2 regions of the Neptuniibacter halophilus genome follow, and region 1 is predicted to be linked to the other one. Evidence: predicted binding sites of a transcription regulator. Region 1 holds the regulator's gene; the other holds the start of a gene.
What was found. Region 1 encodes FNR, which switches genes on or off when oxygen is low (the NO sensors DNR and NnrR bind a similar motif). Its sites were predicted from a motif close to TTGATNTANATCAA; they were not measured.
Positions count from the first base shown of each region.

Region 2: the regulator FNR is predicted to act here: its motif matches at 1,610-1,623, upstream of QUD59_RS14400 (TatD family nuclease-associated radical SAM protein).

Region 1 covers NZ_AP027292.1:2,965,506-2,969,924, forward strand. Annotated here, with positions in the region: gene rdgC (recombination-associated protein RdgC) at 1-282, opposite strand, end outside; gene QUD59_RS13830 (adenine phosphoribosyltransferase) at 419-961, opposite strand; gene fnr (fumarate/nitrate reduction transcriptional regulator Fnr) at 1,125-1,922, opposite strand; gene hemN (oxygen-independent coproporphyrinogen III oxidase) at 1,994-3,382, opposite strand; gene QUD59_RS13845 (sulfite exporter TauE/SafE family protein) at 3,424-4,086, opposite strand; gene ccoS (cbb3-type cytochrome oxidase assembly protein CcoS) at 4,079-4,273, opposite strand; gene QUD59_RS13855 (heavy metal translocating P-type ATPase) at 4,307-4,419, opposite strand, start outside.
Region 2 covers NZ_AP027292.1:3,084,622-3,089,040, forward strand. Annotated here, with positions in the region: gene QUD59_RS14395 (alkaline phosphatase D family protein) at 1-816, shown strand, start outside; gene QUD59_RS14400 (TatD family nuclease-associated radical SAM protein) at 905-1,552, opposite strand; gene QUD59_RS14405 (substrate-binding periplasmic protein) at 1,694-2,494, opposite strand; gene QUD59_RS14410 (hypothetical protein) at 2,704-2,982, opposite strand; gene QUD59_RS14415 (homoserine kinase) at 3,291-4,229, opposite strand; gene QUD59_RS14420 (aminomethyltransferase family protein) at 4,247-4,419, opposite strand, start outside.

The sequences.
Region 1 (4,419 bases):
CTGTTCCTGCTCGATCAGGCCGACCTTTTCCGACAGCATCTCTTTGATAACGGTACCGGGAAGGATCTTCTCCTCTTTACGCGCCGCCAGCATCACCATGCCATGGACCTCGTGGGCCAGCACGTCATCTAACTGACTGCAGGGCGATACCCAACCATAGCGGCTCAGCTCCTGACTGCGACAGGGGGTAAAAGCCTGCTCTTTCAGTTTCTCCTGCAACTGTTCCTGGCTGTAGTCAAAGGATTCATTGAGACGATAGAAGATGACATTCTTAAACCACATAAGCGCTCCGGTTAGGCAAAAAGGCAGTGCATGGTAGCAAGAATTTACGGCTATGGAAGAGGTGGTGCAAAAAAAGCCGGAATGGGGCGGGCGGGGATATTGCGATGCCGGGGTGATGCCGGCATCGCAAACAGGATCAGAGGCCTTCGTAGGCCAGCAGGGTGTGTACGGGAATACCGGAATCCTGAATTTTGCTGGAGCCCTGCAAGTCTGGCAGGTCGATCAGCGCGGCTGCTTCGTATACTTCCGCGCCCAGCTCTTTGATCAGGCCGCAGGCAGCGAGGATGGTTCCGCCGGTGGCGATCAGGTCATCAAATACCAGTACGCGGTCACCCGGACCCACGGAATCTATCTGCATTTCAACGGCCGCAGTGCCGTATTCCAGCTTGTATTCCTGATGGATAGTTTTGCCCGGAAGTTTGCCTTTTTTACGTACCAGAACCAGTGGGATATTCAGGTGGTAGGCCATGATGGAACTGATCAGGAAGCCGCGTGCGTCGATACTGGCAATATGTGTAATCTCGGTATCGATATAACGCTGAATAAAGGCGTCAGAGATCATGCGCAGTGCTTTCGGGTCCTTGAACAGCGGTGTGATATCTCGGAATTGAACGCCCGGTTCCGGCCAGTCAGAAATCGTGCGGATAACTGACTTCACATAACACTCGTCATAAGACATGAAAAACTCCTCGATGGTACGCCTTGACTTGGCTCAATGATTTAAAAGGGGGAAGACGATTTAATGTAGCGGTTGGGTTACACATTGAGATGGCTACTTAATCGTGAAACTGGCAGGCACCGGCTAATCTGATTAGCGGTGCCTTTTTATTTATCGACCTGTCTCAGGAACAGTTGCTTTTTCCACAGGCAGCCGTGATTGCAGGTTCGCTGGTATCGCTGAGCGGGTTTTCTCCGGAGAGAATGTACAGTTTTTCCAGATCCTCGATGTGAACCTCTTTACCCTCAACCTGCAGCAGGTTGGATTTCTGAAAACGGGTGAAGATACGGCTGACAGTTTCTACCGCCAGCCCAAGATAATTGCCGATCTCGTTACGGGACATAGAAAGACGGAAACTGGTCTCAGAATAGCCACGCAGTTTGAAGCGCTGTGACAGCTTAATCAGGAACGTTGCAACCCGCTCCTCCGCGTTTTTCTTCGATAGCAGCAGCATCATCTGCTGCTCTTCACGAATCTCTTTACTCATGGTGCGCAGCAACTGGCGGCGAAGTTCAGGTAACTGACCAGACAGCTCATCGAGGCGTTCAAACGGAATTTCGCAGACCGTGGTGGTTTCCAGAATCTTGGCGGAAACCGGGTATTCGTTGTTATCGAAACCACTCATGCCGACCAGCTCGCCGGGGAAATAAAAACCGGTGATCTGCTCTTCGCCTTCGTTGGTGATGGTGTAGGTTTTCACCGTGCCGGCACGGATGGCATAGACACTATCGAAGACGCCACCCTGATGGAACAGGTGTTCGCCTTTCTTCAGTGGGCGGCTTTTTTCAATAATATCATCCAGCCGTTCCATCTCTGTCATATCCAGTGACACCGGAAGACACAGTGAACTTAAGCTACATGTATTACAGCTGACCTGTTGCAGACTTCGCAACTTTCCTTCGGTTGCCTTGTTGTCACCCATGATTTAATCCTGTAATGGTTCGATAAAACGGCTGCTTAAGGATTATGTAATATTTCACCGCATTCTAAAAGTTAAATAATCCGCGAGAAGCGCTGCGAACTCTGGTCTTTCGGTATATAGGCGTCAAATGCCATGCAGATCCGACGGATCAGCAGGCGTCCCGAAGGGGAGACCTGAATGCTGTTTTCGTCCATTTTTACCAGACCATCTTCAGCAAATGCTGCCAGTTCCTGTCGGGCATCAGCAAAGTAGCTGTCGAAGTCGATACCAAACAGGGATTCGACAGGGGCTTTGTCCAGCTCGAAATGACAGATTAACTGGGTGATCACATGACGCCGGATAATATCGTCCCGGGTCAGTTTTACACCGCGCTTGATAGCGTGTTGATTGGTTTCAACCGCTGCACTGTAAGCGCTCATCTCATGCTCGTTCTGATAGTAGACCGAGCCGATCTGGCTGATGGCTGAAACACCCATCGCCACAAGATCACACTCTGCATGGGTGGTGTAACCCTGAAAGTTCCGGTGCAGGTTGCCGGTGCGCTGTGCAACGGCCAGCTCATCGTCAGGCTTGGCAAAATGATCCATGCCGATGTAAACGTAGCCCGCCTGCAGCAGTTTATTGATGGTGGATTCAAGGATAGCCAGCTTGGTTTCCGGGCTAGGCAGGGTATCTTCCTGAATGTGACGCTGTGGGCGGAAACGGTCCGGCAGATGGGCGTAGTTAAATACCGAGAGTCGATCAGGATTCATCTCGATGACCTTATCCAGCGTGGCGTTAAAGCCTTCGAGGGTCTGATAAGGCAGGCCGTAGATCAGGTCCAGGTTCAGCGAGCGGAAGCCCAGACGGCGGGCTTCTTCAAGAATCGCAGCGGTCTGTTCAACCGATTGTACGCGGTTAACGGCTTCCTGCACTTTAGGGTCAATATCCTGCAGGCCCAGACTGATCCGGTTAAATCCGATATCGCGCAGCACCTGAATGGTTTCCAGTGAGGCTTCACGCGGGTCGATCTCGATGGAGTAGTCGCCGCTGTCATCATCCAGCAGGTTAAAGTGTTTACGCATCTGCCCCATCAGCTCGATCATCTGTTCGTGGCTGATAAAGGTCGGCGTGCCGCCACCCCAGTGCAACTGGGTAACCGGGCGGTTGTGACTGTACCAGCCCGCCAGTTTTTCCATCTCACGATAAACGGTATCCAGATAAGGCTGGGCTTTTTTCCGGTTGCGGGTGATAACTTTGTTGCAGGCGCAGTAATAGCAAACGTGTTCGCAGAACGGGATGTGCACGTAAAGTGAAAGCGGTGCAGTCAGATCGGCGCTGGTCTGTCCGGTTTCCACCAGATCTGCCGGGGACAGTTGAGGGTCGAACTGTACTGCGGTCGGGTATGAGGTATAACGCGGGCCTGACAGGTCGTAACGTTTGATCAGGTCCAGATCCCATTTAATCAGTGTATTTTCCACTTAGTATTCCTCATATGTGCGATCCCGCAGTAGCGGGTTAGTCAGGCTGCCAGCCCCTGCCATGGGATGGTGTATAACCCCATGAGGATAATCAGGCTGCCTGAAATATGTTTTGTCATGCGCTTTTGCAGCAGTTGCTTCATCTGCGCGGCCAGCATCCCGGTAAGCAGCATCGCCGGCAGGGTGCCGAGGCCAAATGCAGCCATCAGGGCGGCGCTCTTGCTCCAGTCCGAAGCCGCAGATGCCCAGATCAGGGTGCTGTAAACCAGTCCACAGGGAAGCCAGCCCCAGAGCATGCCGAGTAGTAAAGCCTGTTTCAGGTTACGTACCGGCAGTAGCCGGCTGGCCAGTGGGCTGATCTGTTTCCAGAGAATGCCGCCGGCCTGCTCCAGTCGGGTCAGTAGCTGCCACCACTGGGCAATATAAAGCCCCATCAGCACCAGCATCAGCCCGGCAAAGGTACGCAGGGCGAGCTGAATCACCGGGTTTTCTATCAGCCAGCTCAGGCTGCCAAGCAGCGCGCCGGCGATGGCATAACTGAATATCCGGCCGCTGTTGTAACCGAGCAGCAGCCACGGGTTTTGTTTACCGCCGGGGTTGCCCATTGCGACCGTGGCGGCGATACCACCACACATACCCAGGCAGTGGGTTCCTCCCAGCAGGCCAAGAAAGAAAGCCGTGGGCAGAGCCAGCGCTTCAGTCATGCCTGGCTGAATCCTCATTGACCCGTGCATCTTTCGGGATCAGATCTTCGTCATCCTCATACAGGATACTGTGGGCCGGGCTTTCCAGATCTTCATACTGGCCGGTATTGACGCTCCAGAAGAAAGCCCAGATGCCACATCCTGCCAGGACAATGGCGATCGGTATAAGCAGAAAAATAATGTCCATGGATAGCCGGTGACTTGTTTGATTAGAGGTTGTCTATTCTACCTGATTTAAGGCGGCCGAGTCAGTTTCAACAGGGCGAGTGACACTGATCTGAGACAGACTTATCGGTCTTTTTGGCAAACGGTTGAGGCGCATGGCGTTACCGA
Region 2 (4,419 bases), 120 kb from region 1:
TGTCAGGGCTGGGGAAATGCGCCGGACAAATTTCCGTTGTCATGGCTGGAACAGTTCCGCCCGGGCACGGCTAATAAGGAACTGATAGATAGTCTGCTGGAATTTGAAACCTGGCACTATAGTCTGCCGACAGCGCCGAAGCTGGTGGTGCTGGACACCCGCACCAAACGCTGGTGGTCGGAGAGCAGTCAGGCCAAACCTTCTGGCCTGATGGACTGGGAAGCGCTATCTGATCTGCAACAGGAGCTGCTGGGCGAGGATGCGGTACTGCTGGTTTCTCCGGCCCCGATCTTCGGTATGAAGCTGATTGAGACCGTTCAGCGCATCTTTACCTACTTTGGCCGCGCATTAATGGTGGATGCGGAAAACTGGATGGCCCATGCGGGCTCTGCCAATGTGATCCTGAATATATTCCGCCACCGGAAAACACCTCAGCATTTTGTGATTCTGTCCGGCGATGTGCATTACTCCTTTGCTTACGACATAAAAATACGTTTTCGTAAGAACAGCCCGGATATATGGCAGATCACCTGCAGTGGTTTCAAGAATGAGTTTCCGCACACACTATTGCGGCTGTTTGATCGCTGCAACCGCTGGCTCTATGGCAGCCGCTCGCCATTGAACTGGCTGACCAAGCGTCGCCGGATGCAGATCCGCTCGCGAATCCCTGAAGGTCGTGAGCATGACAGGGTACTTAACCTGAGTGGGGTCGGACGGCTGCGTCTGGATCAGCAGGGCGTGCCTGAACAGATCAGTGTACTGCCAGCCGGTGGTGGCGAAATCAGCTTTCCGCCAAGAGAGAAAGCCGATCCCTGATCAGGGAACCTGCGAGCCCGTCGTGCCGGGCACCAACAGGGCTTATGCTCAGGTTCCTCAGGGGCATCCGATACAGCGGGTCGCAGAGTTAACCCACGACATCCAGTTGGCGCTCGCGGAATATTCCGCCGCGGGCTTCTGAGAGTGCTTTGCAGGCGGGGATATCCACCCCTTCCAGTCCGTTGATCGCGGAGACATAAACCTCCGGTATCAGTTCGCTGGCGCGGGCGATAAAGGCTTTCACTGCAGGGTAAGAGCCGCTCAGGCTGGGCCGGCAATGTTGCTGATAGGTGGATTCGTCCTGAGCGTTGAGTGAGATCGACAGTGCATCGATACACTCCGCCAGCTCGGGAACGATGTCCCGTTTGTGAAACAGGCTGCCAAGCCCGTCGGTGTTGAGCCGGGTCCGGCCACCGCGGCCCTTGACCCAGCGAGCGACCCGGAGCAGGGTTTTCAGACGCAGAGTGGGTTCACCGTAACCACAGAATACCACTTCGCTGTAACGTTTCGGATCACCGATCAGTGGTATCACCTCTTCATGGGAGGGCAGCGTACTCAGGTACAGCTCGTGGCCTTTAACCTCCATCGAGCCGTTATGTTTCGGGCAGAAACCACAGGCCAGCGTGCAGCGGTCGGTCAGATTGACGTAGAGGCTGTTACGAATCAGGTAAACATAGCTGTCGCTATGATCTGCAGGGGTCTCTCTGCGTGCGGGATTGGGGCGAACTCGGGACATAATTTTCTGCAACTGTGTAATGTCCGTGCAGCGTAGCACTGAATGGGTTAAGCATCGTTGATGCCTGTCAAACCATTGAGGTCTCAAGGAGAAAACCGGCCAGGCAGGTCAAGCCGGGTGTTGTAAAACGAAGGGGACCTGTTACTGCAGAGCCGGGGGCCGGGTCTGGGAGTCGGTATCGCCTGTTGGAGCTGTCTGCTCAGTGGCATGAAAAATTGTGTCATATTCACCGCTGTCTCTGAGCCACCTGAGCCCCTGATCAAGATCCCGGGCCAGTTGCTGGTGCTGCGGATTCTTCTTGCTGAAGGCGACATAGATCTCGCTGACGTGATTAATCGCCCCTTTCTCAATGGCATCTTCCGGCAGGCCCATCTGATTCAGATTATAAAGAGCGACCTCGTCAAACATGATGGCGCCGTCGATACGTTGTGTCAGCAGCATGTTGATGATCTGTGACTGGTTGTTGACTGCGTGCTGTTTAAATCGGTGTTGATGTTGTGTGTACTCATCGCCGTATTCGTAATCAATGATCACACCCATATTAAAGCCGTCCGGGATCAGCGCCGGGCGCGTAAAATTCTGTGCCTGACCTTTAGGAAAAAAGTAGGAGGCCTGAGTCAGCATCAGCGGCTCTTCGCCAAAATGAAATCGCATCTCAGTGCTGGGTTGGCGGGTCACATTCCAGCAGGCATCTACCTCTCCCATTTCGGTTGAGCGTAAGGCTCTGGCGTAGGGCAGTACCTCAATGGAAAACGCTCTGCCGACGCTGGAAAACGCCGCTTCCACCAGATTGTAGGAGATCCCTTTGCCATGCATGTCTGAGAAGGGGGGCCAGCTGTTCTCTGCCGCGATCACAATCGGCTCTTTAGCCGCGCTCGTAAAAGAGATCAGGCTGATAAGACAGACCAGTAAACCTGATCCTGGTTTAGAAAAGCGCTTCATCTATGAACTCTGGGCGTGGCAGGCAATATCGGTTCAGTAAATTATAACTGAATTTGGCTCTGATGCCCCGCTGTGGCTGTTGTTGAAAAGGGAAAAAGCTGTTTCCAAATAAAGAGTTATGGATATGAAAAATAAAAGGTGACCCGGTTAGGGTGCCGCAGCACCCGTTACCGGTTCGAAGGGGGAAGGGGTCTTGCTGGCAGAGCGGCTCAGGCGGCCACTCTGCTGGATTTGTGTTCAGGATGGGTTGCAATAAAGTGTTTCAGAACCTTATGCAACATCTCGGCGTGGCCGTAATTACGATCACGCTGAGCTTTTTCTATGTCGTCCATGATGATTGTTTTTATCTTCTGTTCACCATCATGGGTAATCATATAATGGCCCAGTGCCATCGCGATCATGGAGTCCATATGTTCGTGTTCCGCAATCGCACCGACTTCGTCTGCTGTCAGGTCACTCAGCTCCAAGCACTCTTCATAGGTTAACATCTTGCGTCCTCTACCCTCTGATAAGGCCTTTAATACGACCTTTTTATTTGCTGGCACCGGTCTCTCTCTTTACCGGCAGAAATGAGTTTAGGAGAGGTACAGAGGTTTCTCTAATCCTGATAATGGATAAAAATTCAATTTGAATATTTTTTCAAAAAATGTGATTCATGCTGCGGGTGCGAAAGTCAGAGGCATCTGAGCTGCCCGGAACCGGGTATTTCGGGGCTGGGGAGGTGGTGCATTACAGCAACCCCAAACTGGTGCGCGTGAACCAGTTTGGGGAGCAGAAAAAAATTCATCCTGACCGGTTATAAAACCAGCTCTGTGGTGGCCATCAACCAGGCTAACAGGCGCTGCTTACCCAGCGGGTCTTTCTGGGTGACGACCTCGCCACTGGAAGGAAAATGCAGATCACGTAGCCGCGACAACCAGAAGCGTAATGCGGCCAGCCGCATCATCGGCAGCAACTCTGCCTGTTCCAGTGAATTCAGAGTACGCTGCTGCTGGTAATGACGCAGAAGCTGTCGGGCCTTGTCCAGACAGAAACGGGCGTCGGACTCATCAAAGCACCAGGCGTTGAGCGTCACGCTCAGGTCATAGAGGTAGGGCGCAGGGCAGGCGTGATAGAAATCGATCAGCCCGGCGAGCTGATCACCCTTGAACAGCGCATTATCCGGAAACAGATCCGCATGTACCGGGCCGGCAGGCAGGTTTTCCCAGTCGAGCTGGTGCGCTTCAGCGAGTGCTTTCTCTAGCAGGGACTGTTGCTCTGGCTTCAGGCGGGGCATCAGGCGTTCAGCTAATTGCTGGCACCAGAGAGGGATTTGGTCACTGCGCCGGGCCGGCAGTTCAGCGGCCAGTTGGTGAGCGCGCGCCAGTGTCGCACCGATAATACCGGTCTGAGCCAGATTAGGCTGCTCCAGAGGTGCGCCATTCAGGCGTCGCATGAGGACTGCGGGTCGCTGATTCAGGCTGCTGAAGGCGTCACCATTGCGTAAGGGAACCAGTTCTGCACAGGGCAGGCCATGACGACTAAGCTGCTGTACCAGACCGAGAATAAACGGTAGTTCAGCAGAGGATACGGATTCAACCAGAGTCAGTACGTAACGACCCTGATCCGTATCAACAAAAAAATTACTGTTTTCAACACCGGCACTGATCCCTTCATAAGCGATAAGCTGGCCAACTTCGTATTCTGTCAGGTGTTGCTCAAGTTCGGTAAAGCTGACGGATGTGTAAACCGACATAGTTCTGGGGTGTCCTTTCAGTGATCCTGTGCCGGTTTGGCATCTTGTTTCAGCCACTGCCAGAGCCCTTCCGCACCGCTTTTACGGATCAGAATGTCGTAGTCTTCGGCATCCTGCAGCGGCATGATGCTGATCTCACGGGGTTCGCTGTCATCGTATCGGACAAAATGGTTCGGGTAGGTATTACGGC